Regions from separate parts of the Aeromonas intestinalis genome, predicted to be linked through region 2. Evidence: riboswitches for the same ligand, from Rfam matches in the RefSeq annotation. Region 2 holds a riboswitch; the other holds the start of a gene.
The links. A riboswitch is a leader RNA that binds a small molecule or an ion and turns the genes downstream of it on or off. The one in region 2 is predicted to bind thiamine pyrophosphate.

Region 1: linked by a shared signal. The riboswitch ahead of thiC (phosphomethylpyrimidine synthase ThiC) and the one ahead of thiB (thiamine ABC transporter substrate binding subunit) in region 2 are both predicted to bind thiamine pyrophosphate.

Annotation. Positions count from the first base shown of each region.
Region 1 is NZ_JBSTYK010000018.1:35,161-44,967, reverse strand. It holds gene recD (exodeoxyribonuclease V subunit alpha) at 1-24, shown strand, start outside; gene ACW5W7_RS18755 (aryl-sulfate sulfotransferase) at 223-1,752, opposite strand; TPP riboswitch at 1,845-1,958, shown strand; gene thiC (phosphomethylpyrimidine synthase ThiC) at 2,225-4,249, shown strand; gene thiE (thiamine phosphate synthase) at 4,246-5,811, shown strand; gene ACW5W7_RS18740 (HesA/MoeB/ThiF family protein) at 5,801-6,577, shown strand; gene thiS (sulfur carrier protein ThiS) at 6,568-6,780, shown strand; gene ACW5W7_RS18730 (thiazole synthase) at 6,866-7,633, shown strand; gene thiH (2-iminoacetate synthase ThiH) at 7,630-8,838, shown strand; partial or broken gene ACW5W7_RS18720 (GNAT family N-acetyltransferase) at 9,308-9,807, opposite strand, start outside.
Region 2 is NZ_JBSTYK010000012.1:2,808-12,614, reverse strand. It holds gene leuC (3-isopropylmalate dehydratase large subunit) at 1-959, shown strand, start outside; gene leuD (3-isopropylmalate dehydratase small subunit) at 1,052-1,651, shown strand; gene ACW5W7_RS15395 (transglutaminase domain-containing protein) at 1,742-2,671, shown strand; gene ACW5W7_RS15390 (PilZ domain-containing protein) at 2,799-3,089, opposite strand; TPP riboswitch at 3,181-3,271, shown strand; gene thiB (thiamine ABC transporter substrate binding subunit) at 3,325-4,305, shown strand; gene thiP (thiamine/thiamine pyrophosphate ABC transporter permease) at 4,281-5,921, shown strand; gene thiQ (thiamine ABC transporter ATP-binding protein) at 5,993-6,700, shown strand; gene ACW5W7_RS15370 (PhoH family protein) at 6,770-8,140, opposite strand; gene ACW5W7_RS15365 (TSCPD domain-containing protein) at 8,361-9,044, opposite strand; gene ACW5W7_RS15360 (adenosylcobalamin-dependent ribonucleoside-diphosphate reductase) at 9,056-9,807, opposite strand, start outside.

The DNA.
Region 1 (9,807 bases), on a different contig from region 2:
TTGGCGCAGCGGTTGGGGGAGTGAGCGATTGGATGGTGGTGAAGGGATTTACCGGGATTCCCATCTATGAGGCGAAGATTCAAAAGGGAAAATAGAGAGTGGTATCAGATATGTCATCTTGGTCATGGGGTTGTGTAATGACATGGACAAGCTCTTCATGGTATCGATACGAATAATTTGGATACGAGAATAATGGCGCCGCATGACGGCGCCATTACATATTCAATTGTAAATTATGTTGTCCAGGGGAATTTGGATGGCATTCCAAGAGGTTGCGCAAGGTACTGTGCTGGGGTAGCTAAATTCGAAGAGTTTTTGCTTTTCCTTGTTCACTCCCTGGATCACCACGCGAGCTCTGTTGTCTGCTGCGGCATAATTTATAAGATAATCTCCTTGAGATGTTGTTTTATCTTGATAGATGCTTGAACAAATGTCTGAGTAGATACCGTCATCGAAATTCCATACCATCTGACCCATTTTATTCTGAGAGTTGATATCAAAAATAGCGACCTGACTGCTGGCCAGATCAATGCCAGCCGAGGTTCCTGATGGGTGATTGAAGCTTTGCCGTCCATTATTAAACAGCATTAATCTCCCCTCGTTGGTGATCGATACGGCGTGTTGACCTATGGGAACCTGGCCTGGGCTGAGAGAGACGGCCAGTTTTTGCAATGAAGGATAAGAGTACCAATGCTTGGTTTCATCCCCCAACAACCAGATTATTTTTCCTGTGTCGTAATCCAGTTTTACGACGAAATTTTCACGACTGGAGATAATCAATGAATTATCTGAGGGATCGTAGGTGGCTGCGTTCATATGAAACCAGTCAATGCCATTACGAACGAAGTTACTGGGGTCATCACCTTCCTGCAGCATGTACTCAGAGAATATCTTTCCGAGATCCCACTCTTTTATGACGTTGCCATCTGTATTCATTTCACTCAGAAAAGACTCAATTTTCAGTGCCCCATCAGTGGTGCCATCCAACTCAATAAGCATTCCATTTTTACCAGGATCAATATTGTGATGAAAATAGGCATCAGAGCCCATAGATGTGCCGGTGAGATTGATTTCTTTTTGTACTCCATAGAGTGACAGACTGTCAATTTTTTTACTCTTTGTGTTACCGGTAACAAATGTGTTATTCATAAATATGGATGAACCGGATTCTCTTTTAATATCCATATCCCAACGTATTTCACCATCTATATCCATGATGATTGGTGTTTTTAATGAGCCTTTTATATAAAAATAGCTAAAGCTGGGAGTGGACGTCGGCTTGGTAGTTATTTCAGGGGTGTCATATATACCCACGTTATCTATATAGCGCTGTGTTGTGATCGTTTTCTGGAATGAATAAATGCTGCTGTCGATGAATGAAATATTCAGGGTTAATATGTTGTCATAATTACTGTACAGTCCAAAAATAGGGACCTGTATTTTGTTGTTAGTGGGGTCGTATAGATTGTTACGGGATAGATATTGTTTGTTGTAGGTAGCTGATACTGCCTTCGAAAAACTTCCATTCTTAGGTTTTATTGTGAAAGAGATGCTTTTTATATCAGCTTCATTCAATCCTGAGAGATCAATGGCGGAGACGAAGACAGAAGGGCTGATGTCATTTTCTGTAGCGTGTTCCTCAGGAGCATAATTTAATTGTTCTGCCAGCGTCTTATTGTCGTTATCGCTATTGCAGCCATTGATTCCAAAACAAACTAGGCCAATCAAGCAGATTCGTACATGTATCTTCATAAATATCATCCCTATTTTAATGAAATACCGCTATTGTAGCTAGTTAGCGAAAAAATCATAGTTGAGTTCACAACAGAGCCGTATATACTGGCGCCATCTTGTCGGAGTGCTGACCGTCGAACGACGCTAAGCTGAGACCGTTAATTCGGGATCCGTGGAACCTGATCAGGTTAAGACCTGCGAAGGGAAACAAGGGTAACTTGCGAGTTGCCGCGCTTGGGAGCCTCCGCTCCCGACTTGCTACAGGGCAGCCCTCGGCAAGCCAGCGCACGAGAGGGAGCCTGCCTCGCCGAATCATCCCATCAGGGAGAGTCTGTGCGGGGCAGGAAGGTAAGCCAGGATAATCAGCCCGGTTGGCCAAGACAGCACCACCACTCCCTCTCGTAAGCACATCCGCTCGCAGGTTCATCTTCTCCTCGAACTCCAGACAAGCAAACACCCATAACTTCAACCAGTTAATGTGAGTTTTGCTATGTCTACCCCAATCCAGTCCGCACCAGAAGTCCAGCCCGTTTCCGACAACGCCAAGGCCGTCCCGGCCAGCCGCCGCGAGCAGCGTGCCAGCGCCCAGCGCTTTATCGACAACTTGAAGGGGATGGCCCATCCCAACTCCAAGCGCATCTTCATTCAGGGCTCCCGTCCCGACATCCGGGTGGGACTGCGCGAGATCCAGTTGGCCGACACCTTCGTCGGTGGCACCAAGGAGGAGCCCAAGTTTGAATCCAACGATCCTGTGCCTGTCTACGATACCTCGGGCGCCTACGGGGATGAAAACGCCCGGATTGACGTGCGCCTCGGCCTGCCGCGCCTGCGGGAAGCCTGGGTGCTGGAGCGGGGTGATACCGAGCCGCTGCCGGGCCTGAGCTCCACCTTCACCCAGGAGCGCCTGGCTGACGAGGGGCTGGATCACCTGCGCTTCGAGCACCTGCCCAAACCCCGTCGCGCCAAGGCTGGCCACTGGGTAACTCAGCTGCACTACGCCCGCCAGGGGATAGTCACCCCAGAGATGGAATTTATCGCCATTCGCGAGAACATGGGCCGCGAGCGGGTGCGCTCCGAGCTGCTGCTGCGCCAGCATCCGGGCCAGGGCTTCGGTGCCCGTCTGCCCGAGAACATCACCCCGGAATTCGTGCGCGATGAGGTGGCCGCCGGTCGCGCCATCATCCCCAGCAACATCAACCACCCGGAAGCGGAGCCCATGATCATCGGCCGCAACTTCCTGGTGAAGATCAACGCCAACATCGGCAACTCGGCGGTAACCTCCAGCATCGAAGAGGAAGTGGAGAAGCTGGTCTGGTCCACCCGCTGGGGCGCCGACACCGTCATGGATCTCTCCACCGGCCGTTACATCCACGAGACCCGCGAGTGGATCCTGCGCAACAGCCCTGTGCCCATCGGTACCGTACCCATCTACCAGGCCCTGGAGAAGACCAACGGCATCGCCGAGGATCTGACCTGGGAGTTGTTCCGCGACACCTTGCTGGAGCAGGCCGAGCAGGGGGTGGATTACTTCACCATCCACGCCGGCGTGCTGCTGCGCTACGTGCCCATGACCGCCAAGCGCCTTACTGGTATCGTCTCCCGCGGCGGCAGCATCATGGCCAAGTGGTGCCTGTCCCACCACAAGGAGAACTTCCTCTACCAGCACTTCCGCGAGATCTGCGAGATCTGCGCGGCCTACGACGTGGCGCTCTCCTTGGGGGATGGCCTGCGTCCGGGCTCCGTCTATGATGCCAACGACGAGGCGCAATTCGCCGAGCTGCACACCCTGGGTGAGCTCACCAGGATCGCCTGGGAGTACGACGTGCAGGTGATGATCGAGGGGCCTGGCCACGTGCCCATGCACATGATCGAGCGCAACATGACCGAGCAGCTGGAACACTGCCACGAGGCCCCCTTCTACACCCTCGGCCCGCTCACCACCGACATCGCCCCCGGCTACGATCACTTCACCTCCGGCATCGGTGCCGCCATGATCGGCTGGTACGGCTGCGCCATGCTCTGCTATGTCACCCCCAAGGAGCACCTGGGGCTGCCGAACAAGGAAGACGTGAAGCAGGGGCTCATCACCTACAAGATCGCCGCCCACGCCGCCGACTTGGCCAAGGGTCACCCGGGTGCCCAGATCCGCGACAACGCCATGTCCAAGGCCCGCTTCGAGTTCCGCTGGGAGGATCAGTTCAACCTGGCGCTGGATCCCGAGACCGCCCGCGCCTACCACGACGAGACCCTGCCCCAGGAGTCCGGCAAGGTGGCGCACTTCTGCTCCATGTGCGGCCCCAAGTTCTGCTCCATGAAGATCACCCAGGACGTGCGCGACTACGCCGCCAAGCTGGAAGCGGTCGAAGTGAAACTGGTGGGCATGGACGGCCAGCAGGAGCGGGTCGTGGCGGAGGTGGAAACCGGCATGGCCCAGATGGCGGAAGTGTTCAAGGAGAAGGGGGGCGAGCTCTACCATCAGGCCGCCGCGCTCAAACAGGATCGGGAAGAAGCATGAACGGCGAATCCAAACCCATCGTCTGGACCATAGCGGGTTCGGACTCCGGGGGCGGCGCCGGCATCCAGGCCGATCTGCATACGATGCATGCCCTCGGGGTGCACGGCTGCTCGGTGATCTCCGCCATCACGGCCCAGAACTCGGTGGCGGTGAAGATGGTGGATCCCGTGCTGATGCAGAGCTTCTGCGCCCAGATCGACGCCCTTGGCGTTGATCTGCCCCCCGCCGCCATCAAGATAGGCCTGCTGCCGACCCGGCTGCATGTGGAGGTACTGGCTCGGCGGCTGGATACCCTGAGCGCCCCCTTTGTGGTCTATGACCCGGTGGCCATCGCGAGTACAGGCACCCCCATGGCGGAGCCGAACATGCTGGCGGCGGTGCGCGAACACCTGCTGCCGCGCCTGTCTCTCATCACCCCCAACGGCCCCGAGCTGGAAGCCCTGACCGGCATTCCGGCGACCAGCCCGGCGCTGGTGCGGGCGGGCGCGGCGCGGCTGCGCGAACTCGGCGCCCGCGCCGTGCTGGTGAAGGGCGGCCACCTCGATTGGAGCGGGGATCACTGTCTCGACTACTACCAGGATGAGGGTCGGGAGTTCTGGCTGGCGGCGCCGCGCCTCGCCACCCGTCACGGCCACGGCACCGGCTGCTGTTATGCCAGCGCCATCGCCGCCGTCGTGGCGCTGGACTACCCCATCGAAGACGCCATCACACTTGCGCGCGCTTACCTGCAACAAGGGCTGGCAGGGGCGCAGGGGGTGGGAGCCGGCCCCGGCCCCATCGCCCACCTCGGCTGGCCGGTCGATCTCCCCCGGTTCCCTCGCGCCGTGTTGCCAGGTTCCGAGCTGGATCGCCGCTTCGGTCTCTGTCCTGCCAGCGAGGCCCGCCTGCCCCGAGGCCCTTTCGCCGAGACCGAACATCGCCTCGGCCTCTACCCTGTGGTGGATTCGGTGTTGTGGCTGGAGCGGCTGCTGGCGGCGGGGGTCAAGACCATACAATTACGGATCAAGGACTTGCCAGAAGCCGAGGTGGCGCCAGCTATTCGAACTGCGGTGGCTTTGGGCCGCCAGCATGGCGCCCGGCTCTTTATCAACGACTACTGGCAGCAAGCCATCGAGGCCGGTGCCTACGGGGTGCACCTGGGGCAGGAGGACATGGAGACGGCGGATCTCGCCGCCATCCAGTCCGCCGGCCTGCGCCTCGGCATCTCCACCCACGGTTACTTCGAGCTGATGCGGGCGCGGGAACTCGCCCCCTCCTACATCGCGCTCGGCCATATCTTCCCTACCAACACCAAGCAGATGCCCTCCCGCCCCCAGGGGCTGGTGCGCCTGCACCACTATCGCGCCCTGATGGCGGACTGGCCCACGGTCGCCATCGGCGGCATCGGCGAGCCCCGCATAGGGGCGGTGCAGGAGAGTGGAGTGGGCAGCATCGCCCTGGTCTCCGCCATCACGGCGAGCGATGACTGGCAGGGGGCCACGGCCCGGCTGCTGGCCGCCGTGGGGGCGGGGGATCCGGCGCACTCCGCCATCCCGGAAAAGGAGGCTGCCTATGCGCTCTGATGAAGGGTCTCTGAGTGACGAAGAGTACCTGAGATACGGCCGCCAGCTGATGCTGGCGGAAATCGGGGAAGCGGGACAGGTGCGGCTCAAAGGGAAGTCGGTGCTGGTCGTCGGCCTCGGGGGGCTGGGCTCACCGCTCGCCCTCTATCTCGCCGGGGCTGGCGTGGGCACGCTCTGGCTCGCCGATGGCGACGTGGTGGATTCCAGCAATCTGCCGCGCCAGTTTCTCTATACCGGGGAGGATCTGCGCCGCTCCAAGGCCGAGCTGGCCCGCGAGCGCCTTGGCCAGCACAACCCGCTGGTGGAGCTGATCGCCATCAACCAGCGGCTCGATGAACAGAGCCTGCCGGCGTTCGTGGCCGAGGTGGATCTGGTGATCGACTGTTGCGACAACCTCGCCACCCGCCACGCCATCAACGCCGCCTGCGTGGCCTTGGGCAAGCCCTGGGTCTCGGCCGCCGCGGTCGGCTGGCAGGGTCAGCTGATGGTGCGAAGCGCCCCCGAGCACGCCTGCTACGCCTGCCTCTACCCGGCGGATACCGACATCAAAGAAAGCTGCCAGAGCAGCGGCGTCACCGGCCCGCTGGTCGGCGTGATGGGCTCTTTGCAGGCGCTGGAGGCCATCAAGCTGCTGCTTGGCCGTGAGAGCCCGGTGGCGGGCACCCTGCGCCGCTTCGATGCTTTGACTCACGAGTGGCAGACTCTGCGCCTGCCTGCAGATCCCGCCTGCCCTGTTTGTGGCAGCGCCAACAAGGATTGCCCATGAATATTCGATTGAACGACAAGGCGCTGGCCCTGACGGCGGAAGAGGTCGCCAGTGTGGCCGCCCTGCTGGCGGCGCAAGCGGTCAACCCTCAGGGGGTGGCGGTGGCCCTCAACGGCGCCGTGCTGCCCCGCAGCCGCTGGCCAGAGACCCCCCTCAATGACGGGGATGAACTTCATCTCTTCACTGCCATTGCCGGAGGGTAACGCATGAAGTTTGCTCTCTCACTCCTGATGGGGCTGCCTTGCGGCGGATCGCCATCTCTTCCTACCACTATGACCGGAGGCTAAGATGCTGCGCATTGCCGATCACCATTTCTCATCGCGTCTGTTTACCGGCACCGGCAAGTTCGCCCGCCCGGAACTGATGGCCGCCGCCATCGAGACGAGCGGCTCAGAGCTGGTCACCATGGCCATCAAGCGGCTGGAGCCGGGCAAGCGCCACGACGATATCCTCACGCCCTTGCGAGCGCTCGGGGTCAAGCTGCTGCCCAATACCTCGGGGGCCAAGACCGCCGCCGAGGCGGTGTTTGCCGCCCACTTGGCCCGCGAGGCGCTGGGCACGAACTGGTTGAAACTGGAAATTCACCCCGACCCCAAATACCTGCTGCCCGATCCCATCGAGACACTTAAAGCCGCCGAACAGCTGGTGAAGGAGGGCTTCGTGGTGCTGCCCTACTGCGGCGCCGATCCCGTGCTCTGCAAGCGGCTCGAAGAGGTGGGCTGCGCCGCCGTCATGCCGCTTGGCGCCCCCATCGGCTCCAACCAGGGGCTGGTGACCCGGGAGTTCCTCGCCATCATCATCGAGCAGGCCAATGTGCCCGTGGTGGTGGATGCGGGCATAGGGGCGCCCAGCCACGCGGCGGCGGCGTTCGAGCTCGGCGCCGATGCGGTGCTGGTCAACACGGCGATTGCCGTGAGTGGTGACCCGGTCGCCATGGGCCACGCCTTCGCGCTCGCCTGCGAGGCGGGTCGCAGCGCCTATGCGGCTGGCCTTGGCAGCCGCGGCTTCCAGGCCAGCGCCTCCAGCCCGCTTACCGATTTTCTGGAGGCCCTATGAGCCAGGGAGTCGTCGTCACGGGACAAGCTATTATCTCCCCTCTCCCTTTGGGAGAGGGGGTGAGGGCCGCGGCCGAGACAAAGGAAGCGAGCTTTGTCGACCGCTGGCAGGCACTCGACTGGGACGATGTGGGCATGCAGATCCGGGCCAAGACGGCCCGGGACGTGGAGCTGGCGCTGGGGAAATCCCGCCGCAATCTGCAGGATTTTATGGCGCTGATCTCCCCGGCGGCAGAGGCTTATCTGCCCCGGCTAGCCCAGCTGGCAGAAAGTCTCACCCGCCAGCGCTTTGGCAACACGGTCGGCTTCTATGTACCGCTCTATCTGTCGAACCTCTGCGCCAACGACTGCAGCTACTGCGGCTTCTCCATGAGCAACCGCCTCAAGCGCAAGACCCTGAACGCAGAGGAGATAGAGCGCGAGTGCTTGGCCATCAAGGCGCGCGGTTTTGACAGCGTGCTGCTGGTGACCGGCGAACACGAGACCAAGGTTGGCATGGCCTATTTTCGCGAGATGATGCCGATCATCCGCCGCCACTTCAGTACCGTCGGGATGGAGGTGCAGCCCCTGTCCGAGGCCGAATACGCCGAGCTGAAAACCCTCGGCCTCGACGCCGTCATGGTCTATCAGGAGACCTATCACGCCCCCGCCTACGCCCGCCATCACCTGCGCGGCAACAAGCAGGATATCGAATGGCGCCTCGCCACCCCGGACCGGCTCGGCCGCGCCGGGGTGGACAAGATTGGCCTCGGGGCACTAATCGGTCTCTCCTCGGACTGGCGTGCCGACAGCTATTTTGTCGCCGAGCATCTGGCCTGGATGGAGCGCCATCACTGGCAGAGCCGCTATTCGCTCTCCTTCCCGCGCCTGCGCCCCTGCACCGGGGGGCTGGAGCCCGAGGTGACCATGACGGACCGCCAGCTGGTGCAGCTTATCTGCGCCTGGCGCCTCTTTTCGCCGACCCTGGATCTTTCCCTCTCCACCCGCGAATCCCCCGCGTTTCGCAACGGCGCCCTGCGCCTTGGCATCACCCAGATGTCGGCGGAGTCGCGCACCCAGCCCGGCGGCTACGCAGACGGCGGCAAGGATGAGCTGGAGCAGTTCGCCATCCACGACGACAGATCCCTCGGTGAGGTCGCCGCAGCCGTGCGGCAAGCGGGGTTGCAGCCGGTGTTTAAGGACTGGGAACCTTTCCTTGGCCGGTAGCCGCCCGGCGTGGCGGCGGGACTCCGCTACCTTCGGCAAGTCTGATGGCACGGCGTCGCCGTACCGTCGTAGGTTTGATTAGCGAAGCGTAATCAGACGATCGAGTGGGGAAATTGGCACGTTCCACAGGGTGGGGGAAATGGCACGGCTTCGCCGTGCAGGACGCGTGGCTGCCGGCCTCGAAGGGGTTTCGCCCGCCCTTCGGGCCGGGGCGAGTGACTTTGGAAAGACCCAAAGTCACCAAAGGTCTTCTCCCCCGCCAATCCGACCGCTACGCGGTTGCCCTCGGATCAGGTGCAAGGTTGGACGGATCGCCGCAGACGGCACATCCCTGTGCCGGCTGCGTCTGCGCCATCATCCCTGATGGCGCTCCTGACCTTGCCCCTTCCCCTCGGCGGATTGGAGGGGGACACCAAGAGCGTGCTCGCGTACCTCCGATAGCCATATGGAATACTCTCAGCTAAAAGATTTAGTCTGCGGGAATAAAGGCGTAGACATGTGCATCAAGGGTTGGTCATGAAGGAAAATGTGGTTTCTTGCCCGGCATTCGAAGGTGGCACCTGCGGCGATGGTGACGGCTTCGCTGGCGGTGTTGCCAACTCCCATCACGATCTCCAGCCGAAATAGACCCAACTGTGTAAAGTCGAAGTCACGCAGCAGGGCGACTGCTTGCCGGGCTATGCCTTGGCCCTGCTTGGATTGCCTCACCCAATAGCCGATATTGCCGTAGCGATGATGGGAAGACAGCTGATTGATACTGGCGCCACCCAAGAGCTGGCCGGTGGCGGCGCAGAAAATCCCCATGTCATAGGCGCGCCCCGCCGCGCGATCCTGATCGCAGGTGGCAAACCACCCTAGCGCCTTGTCCCGATTGAATGAGGGAGTGCACCAGCCCATCCAGGTGCCGACTGTCTCGATGGATTCGTGGGCCGCGCGGACAAACTCATTGGCATCGCTCGGATCGAAGGG
Region 2 (9,807 bases):
CCGAAGTGGAACACGTGATGGCCACCCAGACCCTGAAGCAGGGCCGGGCCAAGACCATGCGCATCAGCGTCAACGGCAAGCTGGCCGAGGGCATCAGCGCCAAAGACGTGGTGCTCGCCATCATCGGCAAGGTCGGCCATGCCGGCGGCACCGGTTACGTGGTGGAGTTCGCGGGGGATGCCATCGAGAGCCTCTCCATGGAAGGGCGCATGACGGTGTGCAACATGGCCATCGAACTCGGCGCCAAGGCGGGCATGGTCGCACCGGATCAGACCACCATCGACTACATCCGCGGCAAGGTCTTCGCCCCCGAGGGTGAGGCACTCAAGCAAGCCATCGCCTACTGGCGAACGCTCAAGAGTGACGAAGGCGCCATCTTCGACGCCGAGGTGGTGCTCGATGCCGCCGACATCGCCCCTCAGGTGACCTGGGGCACCAACCCGGGCCAGGTGATCGCCGTGGGCGAGCCCATCCCGGATCCGGACTCCTTCGCCGATCTGATGGAGCAGCAATCCGCTCGCAAGGCCCTGGCCTACATGGACCTGCAACCGGGTCAGAAGCTCTCCGACGTCACCATCGACAAGGTGTTCATCGGCTCTTGCACCAACAGCCGCATCGAAGACTTGCGCGCCGCCGCCGCCATCGCCCGTGGCCGCAAGGTGGCCGCCGGGGTCCAGGCCCTGGTGGTTCCTGGCTCCGAACAGGTGAAGGCCCAGGCCGAGGCCGAGGGGTTGGACAAGATCTTCATCGAGGCGGGCTTCGAGTGGCGTCTGCCCGGCTGCTCCATGTGTCTGGCCATGAACAACGATCGGCTGCAACCGGGGGAGCGCTGCGCCTCCACCAGCAACCGCAACTTCGAGGGTCGTCAGGGCCGTGCCGGCCGCACCCACCTGGTGAGCCCGGCCATGGCTGCCGCCGCCGCCGTCACCGGTCGTTTCGCCGACATTCGCGCGCTGTAAAGGGGGTTAGGATGAAAGCATTCAAACAACACAGACGAGCCTTTGTCGCCACCGGCATCATCTCCATTCGTGGGTTGTAAGAGGGAATGAACATGACAGGATTCAAACAACACAAAGGCATAGTGGTGCCGCTGGACAGCGCCAACGTCGACACCGACGCCATCATTCCCAAGCAGTTTCTGCAGAAGGTGAACCGCATCGGCTTTGGCAAGCACCTGTTCCACGACTGGCGCTTCCTGGACGATGCAGGCCAGCAGCCGAACCCGGCGTTCGTACTGAACCAGCCCCGTTACGCGGGAGCCAGCATCCTGTTGGCGCGGGAGAACTTCGGTTGTGGTTCCAGCCGTGAGCACGCCCCCTGGGCGCTGGCGGATTACGGCTTCAAGACCCTGATCGCCCCGAGCTTCGCCGACATCTTCTACGGCAACGCCATCAACAACGGTCTGGTGCCGGTCCGCCTGAAGGAAGAGGAGGTGGACGCCCTGTTCCAGCTGGTCGCCGCCAATCCGGGCATCGAGATCGAGGTGGATCTGGAAGCCAACCAGGTACGGGCCGGTGAGCTCGCCTTCCCTTTCGAGATCGACGAGTTCCGCCGTTACTGCCTGCTCAACGGGCTGGATGCCATCGGCCTGACCCTGCAGCATGAGGCCGCCATCGATGCCTTCGAGGCGAAGCAGCCCAGCTGGCTCTAACGGCCCGGTGCCAATAAACTGAGTAACCTCAATGGGGAGCCTGGGCTCCCCGTTTTATTGTCCGGTCCCTGCCACCTTGAGGAGACGATGATGGCCAAAGCCTGCCCCCTGCCCCTGCTCTGCGCCCTGCTGCTTGCCCTGCCGGTGGCGGCCGAGCAGACCTCTTTTCGCAACGGCGGCGGCCAGATCAAGGTCGGCTGGCAGGACAGGGAGGGCAAGGCGCAGCAGCTTGACTACCGGCTGGAGGCAGGAAGCTTGCCTCCCCTCATCGCCTATCGCCCCACCCGCATGCAGGAGGAGGTGTTGCAGCGCCTGTTGCAGCAGGCCGTCATCGACTTCCCCGAGGTGCAGTTCTCCCTGGCTCGCCCCAGCCTTGCCCTCAGCATCAGGAGCCGCAACGCCGATCAGGCGAGGGAGGCCGAGGCCTGGGTCAAGCCACAGCAGGCCAAGTTGGAGGCCGAGTGGCTCAAGCAGCACTACTTCCAGCCTTTCACGCCGCCCGATGGCGCCCCCGCCATCAAGCAGGATCACGTGCGCATCGCCCTGGAGAGCCGGGCCGAGCTGGCCCCGCTGGCCGAGCAACTCAACCAGTCTGGCGAGACCGAGCTGGCCGCCCGCCAGCAGACGGTGGCCTTCATGCTCGACTTCATTCAGGTCATCCCTTATCGCCTGCTGGACAGCCAGTCCGGCCGTGCCGGCAAGGGGTTTCTGACCCCGCGCCAGGTGCTGGAGCAGAATGCGGGGGATTGCGACAGCAAGGTGACCCTGATGGCGGCCATGCTGGCCCAGCTCTTCCCCGAGCTCCCCCAAATCATGGTGTTCGTCCCCGGTCACGCCCTGCTGGGGGTCGCCCTGCCCGCCAAGGCCGGTGAGGCCGTGCTCAGTTGGGAGGGGCAGACCTATCTGCTGATGGAGCCGACCGGCCCGGCCCAGCTCCCCATGGGCCAGCTGGCCCCCACCAGCAAGACCCTGGTCGACAGCAGGCAGCTCAGTGTGCAAGCGGTCAGGGCCAGCCCGTAAATCGATGCGGACATGGGCGAGCCGTGGGTGCAGATGAACAAAAGGCAGCGATTAATCCTGCCAGCAATATAAAAACATCGACCCGCGAGTGCGGGCCGATGAAAAAGCAGTGAAATATATCGATAAATCAGGTCTGGGGCAGGAACTCCAGCGCCAGCAAGAGCCCCTTGTCCTCCTCCAGCACCCGCACGATGCGGGCCTGGGCCTCGAAGGGAGGCAGCAGGTTGCTGCTGGTGGCCAGGCTGACCCTGAGGGGCTGGGTGACGTCGAAGTCATGCTGGTTTATCTCCACCCCCATGCCGTTGGCGCTGAGATCCCGGCAGACCCCTTCCAGCACCCTGGGCTGTTGATAGAGGGTGACGGGGGCATTGATGACCATGCGTTGAAAGGCGCGTCTTTCCTTGGTGCTGGTGATCACTCGAGGCTTCCTCCATGGATTGGATAGGCAGGACGGGGTGCGCGACACATAGTGCTGGCCTCCCTTCCAGAACGTCAATACAATGCGATTCGTTTCTCAAACGGGGTGCGGTTTACCGCTGAGATTATACCCGTGAACCTGATCCAGATAATGCTGGCGGAGGAATTTGAGGCATGGCGCTCGTTTTTTGCGCCCTCATCCGCTGGCAGCTCGCAACCCACAGGGAGTGCCATCGATGAAAACCCTTCTGCTGGTCGCCACCAGCCTGCTCAGTGCCCAGGCCTTCGCCGCCGACACCCTCACCGTCTACACCTACGGCTCCTTCGCCAGCGAATGGGGTCCGGGCCCCAAGATCAAGCAGGCCTTCGAGAAGGAGTGCAACTGCACCCTCAATCTGGTGGCGCTGGAAGACGGGGTCGCCATCCTCAACCGGCTGCGACTGGAAGGCAAACACAGCAAGGCCGACATGGTGCTGGGGCTGGACGACGCCCTGGTGAGCGAAGCCAAGCAGAGCGGTCTGTTCGCCCCCCATCACACGGATCTGGCCGCCCTCAAGGTGCCGGGTGGCTGGCAGGACGATACCTTCGTCCCCTATGACTACGGCTACTTCGCCTTCGTCTACAACAAGGACACGCTCAAGACCCCGCCCAAGAGCCTGAAAGAGCTGGTGGAGCGCCCGGATCTCAAGGTGATCTACCAGGATCCCCGCACCTCCACCCCGGGTCAGGGGCTGATGCTGTGGATGAAGTCCGTCTATGGCGACCAGGCCCCCGCCGCCTGGGCCCAGCTTGCCAAGAAGACGGTCACCGTCACCAAGGGCTGGTCCGAGGCCTATGGCATGTTCCTCGATGGCGAGGCGGACATGGTGCTCTCCTATACCACCTCCCCGGCCTATCACCTGATCGCCGAGAACAAGGCCCAGTACCAGGCCGCCGCCTTCGAAGAGGGTCACTATCGCCAGGTGGAAGTGGCCGCCAAGCTGGCGAGCGCCAAGCAAGACAAGCTGGCCGACCAGTTCCTGCAGTTCATGGTGAGCCCCGCCTTCCAGCAAGAAATTCCGGGCGGCAACTGGATGTATCCGGTGATCGACACCCCGCTGCCCAAGGGCTTCGAGCAGATGATCACCGTTGCCAAACCGCTGAGCTTCAGCTCTGACGAGGTGGCCGCCAACCGCAAGGGCTGGATCCGGGAATGGCTGCAAGCCGTCACCCAGTGAGCCATCACTTTGTGAAACCCCTGTCTCGTCCCCTCTGGTGGCTGCCGGGCAGTGCAGCCACCGCCGTCATCCTGTTGCTCTCCCTTGGGCCCCTCGCGGCCCTGCTGTGGCAGGCGGGCTCCCTCCCGGGCAGCCTGCTCACGGATCCTTATCTGCGCCACGTGCTGGGCTTCAGCCTCTGGCAGGCGCTGCTCTCCACCCTGCTGAGCCTGGGGCTGGCCATTCCGGTGGCCAGAGCCCTGGCGCGGCGCCGTTTTCGTGGCCGGAAGTGGCTGCTCAAGCTGTTCGGCCTCTCCCTGGTGCTGCCGGTCATCATCGCCATCTTCGGCATCGTCGCGGTGCACGGCACCCAGGGCTGGTTGCCCCAGGCATTGCGCAGTGCCGGACTGGATCCCGGCAACTACCTCTATGGCCTGTTCGGCATCCTGCTGGCCCACGTCTTCTTCAACATGCCGCTGGCGGCGCGCCTCATCCTGCAAGGCATAGAGAGCATCCCCGAATCCTCCTGGCGCCTCGCCAGCCAGCTCGGCATGCGCTCCTCCCACATCTTCCGGCTGCTGGAGTGGCCCATCATCCGTGGCCTGCTGCCGGGATTGGCGAGCCTCATCTTCATGCTCTGCTTCACCAGTTTCACCACAGTGCTGGCGCTGGGCGGTGGCCCCAAGTCCACCACCTTGGAGGTGGCGGTCTACCAGGCCCTGCGCTTTGACTTCGATCTCGCCACCGCCGGTGGCCTGGCCCTGGTGCAACTGCTGCTGACCGCAGGCCTCCTGCTGCTGCAACACAAGCTGCAAGGCTCAACCCCCAACCGGATCAGCGGCCGCCGCCCCTGCCTGCGACCAGACAGGCACCAGCCGGGCACCCGGCTGGTCGACGGCCTCGCTCTCGGCCTCGGTCTCGCCATCTTCCTGCCACCCCTGCTGGCCATCGTCATCGCCGGTTTCAACCCCGGCCTGCTGGCGGCATTGGGATCACCCCAGCTGTGGCAGGCGGGGGGGCAATCCCTCGGCATCGCGCTGGCGGCGGGGAGCCTGGCCACCTTGCTCGGCACCGGTCTGCTGCTCACCAGCCGCCACCTGAGAGTGCGGGATCGCAAGCGGCGAGCCGCCGCCCTGTGGGAGGCCAGCGGCTCCATGATCTTGATGATCCCGGCGGTGGTGCTCAGTACCGGCCTCTTCATCCTGTTCATGCCCTTCGCCGACGTCTTCGCCCTCGGCCCCTGGCTGGTGGTACTGGTCAACGCCCTGATGGCGCTGCCCTATGTGCTGCGTACCCTTTCCGCCCCCATGCAGCTGGTGGTGCGCCAGTACGACCGGCTGGCGGACAGCCTGGGGGTGCGCGGCCTGCAACGCCTGCGGCTGGTAGAGTGGCCCCTGCTACGCCGCCCCCTGGCGCTGGCCATGGCGCTCTCCATGATCCTGTCTTTGGGGGATCTCGGCGCCATCGCCATGTTCGGCAGCCAGACCCTCACCACCTTGCCCTGGTTGCTCTATCAGCAGCTCGGCAGCTACCGGCTGACCGAGGCGGCGGCCACCGCCCTGCTGCTGCTGACCCTCTGCTTCTCTCTGTTCTGGCTGGTGGAGCGGGGTCTGGGGGGGAAAAACCTGGATGCGTGACAGTCGAGTTCGCTGCCTGGCTGCGGCCGCACATACAGTCTGCGCTATCAGCCATATCACAGGAGTCAAAGATGCTGTTAATTGATGATTTGGCAACCAGTTACCCTGATTGGCGCGTCAGCTTCAACGCCTCCCTGCCCAAGGGGGAGATCACGGCGCTGATCGGTCCAAGCGGCGCCGGCAAATCCACCCTGCTCGGCATGATCGCGGGCTTCGTACCGGTGGAATCAGGCGCCTTGCGCTTCGATGGCATCGATCTGCTACCGCTCGGCCCCGCCGAGCGCCCGGTGACCACCCTGTTCCAGGATCACAACCTGTTCCTGCACCTCTCGGTGTTCGACAACATCGCCATCGGCCTGCATCCGGGCCTGCGCTTGACCCCGGCCCAGCGCGCCCAGGTGAAGGAGGCGGCGACCCGGGTCGGCTTGGGTAACATGCAGGACAGGCTGCCGGAGCAGCTCTCCGGCGGTCAGCAGCAGCGGGTCGGCCTGGCCCGTGCGCTGGTGCGTGGCAAGCCGCTGCTGCTGCTGGACGAGCCCTTCTCGGCGCTGGACCCCGCCCTGCGCCGGGAGATGCTGGCGGAAGTCGCTCGGCTCGCCTGCGAGCAGGGCATCACGGTGCTGATGGTGTCCCACAACCCGGAAGACGCCCAGCTCATCGCCGATCGGGTGCTGTTCGTGGACGAGGGGCGCATCGCCCTGCAGGGCACGCCGGACATTTTGCAAAACAGCGATCACCCGGGCCTGCAGCGCTATCTGGGCCACTCCCACACCTCCTGAAGCGGGATCCGGGGATCAAAAGAGGGAGGCCAATGGCCTCCCTCTTTCATATGAAGATACTGAGTGAAATCAGAGGTTTTCCTCGGCGAAGGAGGCGAGCTTGCTGCGCACCACCCCGTTCAGGAAGATGTTGGCACTGCCATCGAAATCCTTGAAGCGCTCGACGATATAGGTCAGGCCCGAGGTGACCGGGCTCAGGTAGTTGGAGTCAATCTGGGCCAAGTTGCCGGAGCAGACGATCTTGGTGCCCTCGCCGCAACGGGTGATGATGGTCTTGATCTGGGACGCGGTCAGGTTCTGGCACTCGTCCAGCAGCACGAAGGTGTTCTGGATGCTGCGTCCGCGCATGAAGTTGACCGATTTGAACTGGATGTTGGCCTTCTCCATGATGTAGCTGAGGGACCCGCTCATGTTCTCGTCCTGCTTGTGCAGCACCTCCAGGGTGTCGGTGACCGCCGCCAGCCAGGGCATCATCTTCTCTTCTTCGGTGCCGGGCAGGAAGCCGATGCTCTCGGCAATCTCCGGGGTGTTGCGGGTGACGATCACCTTCTCGTAGATCCCCTTCTCGATCACCAGCTCCAGCGCCGCCGCCATGGCGAGCAGGGTCTTGCCGCAACCCGCCGGGCCGGTCAGGATCACCAGATCGATGTGCGGATCCAGCAGGGCATCCAACGCCATGCCCTGATAGACGTTCTTGGGATGTACGCCCCAGGCCTTGCGGGACATCAGCCGCTCGCGGCCCAGATCTTTGAGGCGGATCTTGTGGCCATCGTGGCTCAGCACCCGGGCCGCGAAGAAGTTCTCCTCGTCCAGCAGGTACTGGTTGACGTGGACCCCCTCCAGCAGCTCGGCATCGATCACATGGACGGTATCCCGGCCGTGGGTCTCGCTGTCGCACTCGCCGACCCGCTCCCAGAAGCTGCCTGGCACCACCTGGAAGCCCTTGGCCAAGAGGCGGATGTCGTCGATCAGCTGGTCGCTGCGATAGTCCTCAACGTGCGCAAGGCCGGCCCCCTTGGCCTTGAGGCGCATGTTGATGTCCTTGGTCACCAGCACCACCTGGCGTTTCAATTCGTGCTTTTGCAGATAGAGGGCGGCGTTGATGATGCGGTTGTCCGCCTCCTTGTCGGTGAACACCTCGGCATCCTGGGGCAGATGGTGATCGCTGAAGATGGAGATATGACCGCTCGCCTCGCCGGCCAGCGCCACCCCCTGCACGATCTGCTCGGGGGTCGCGTCACGAAACACGTCTTCCAGCGCCCGGATGGCGATGCGCGCATCCCGGCTGACGTCTTTCTGGCGATCCTTGATGTTGTCGAGCTCTTCCAGCACCGTCATGGGGATGAGCACGTCGTGCTCTTTGAAGGAGTAGATGGCGAGGGGTTCGTGAAGCAGAACGTTGGTATCCAGGATAAACAGCTTTCGGTCCGTATTGTCCATAAGCATCCTCCTTGGCACTGGGGGTGCCACGTGTGTGAATCTCAGATGTCATTGAAACCACACGGCCGTGACAGTTTTATTACCTCCCAACGCTACGCCCGATTTTACGGACGCGCAACATTTCCCTTGGTCACCGCAACTGATTGTATATAAAGCCATCAATAAAAAAGACCGGCCAGTGGCCGGTCTTTTGCACGGGGTTATTCCCTGCTCGGCCACGTCAGCCGCACTTGGAATCGCCGCAGTTCAGACAGGTCATGCAGCCATCCTTCAGCACCAGCGCCTTGGTGTGGCACTTGTAGCAGAGCGCCGCATTGGCGGGGAAGCCGCTGCCGGCGGATGGCTCTGCAGCCACATTTTCAGCCTGCAGCTCGGCCTGCTTCTCGGCCAGGAAGGCCTGCTGGTGCTCATCCAGCCCGGGGGCCTTGAGCATGCCGATCTCGGTGAGATGGGTCTCTATCACGTTGCCAATCTCGGCGATCAGGGACGGTACATACTTGCCCTTGTTCCAGTAGCCCCCCTTGGGATCGAACACGGAGCGCAGTTCCTCCACCAGGAAGGTGACATCCCCACCCTTGCGAAACACCGCCGAGATGATGCGGGTCAGCGCCACTATCCACTGGTAGTGTTCCAGGCTCTTGGAGTTGATGAAGATCTCGAACGGGCGGCGGGTCTCGTGCACCGTGCCCTCGTTGAGAATGATGTCGTTGATGGTGATGAACAGCGAGTGCTCGGAGACATGCTCCGGCGTCTTCAGCTTGTAGGTGGTGCCCATCAGCCGCTCCGGTCGCAGCACCGTCTCGTGCATGTGCACCACGTCCTCCTGGGGCACCGCGACGTCCTGCGGCTCATCCTTGTTGCTTACCTTGTAGGCGACGATTTTCCTGTCGATCTTCTTGACCATATGTGTCGTTCTCAGAATTTGCCGTAATAGCCTTCTTTCAAGGCGTCGTAGAGGTTGGCGGCGGTGTGCAGCTCCCCATCGTATTCGATCTCTTCATTCCCCTTCGCCGTGATGACGGAGCCATCCTCCAGGGTGAACTCGTAGCTGGTATTTTCCAGATCCTTCTCCTTCACCAGCACCCCCTGGAAAGCCTCCGGGTTGAAACGGAAGGTGGTGCACCCCTTGAGGCCGGAGTCCGAGGCATAGAGGTAGATATCCTTGAACCGCTCGAACGGGAAGTCGGTGGGGATGTTGGCCGTCTTGGAGATGGAGGAGTCAATCCAGCGCTGGGCGGCAGCCTGGATGTCCACGTGCTCGGTCGGGCTGATATCGTCAGCGGTGATGAAGTAGTCCGGCAACCGGCTGCCTTCATCCTCTCCGTAAGGCATGGCGGCCGGGTTGACCAGCCCACGGTAGGCCAGCAGCTCGAAGGAGTAGACGTCCACGCTCTCCTTGCTCTTCTTGCCGGGCTTGATGACGTTGCGGCTGTAGTGATGGGCGAAGCTCGGCTCGATGCCGTTGCTGGCGTTGTTGGCCAGCGACAGCGAGATGGTGCCGGTCGGCGCTATGCTGCTGTGGTGAGTGAAGCGCCCCCCCACCTCCGCCAGCTCGGCCACCAGGGCGGGATCCACGTCGGCCACCTGCTGCATGTAGCGGCTGTAACGGGCGTGCAGCACCCGACCCTTCACCTTGTCACCGATCTTGATGCCATCGGCGGCCATCT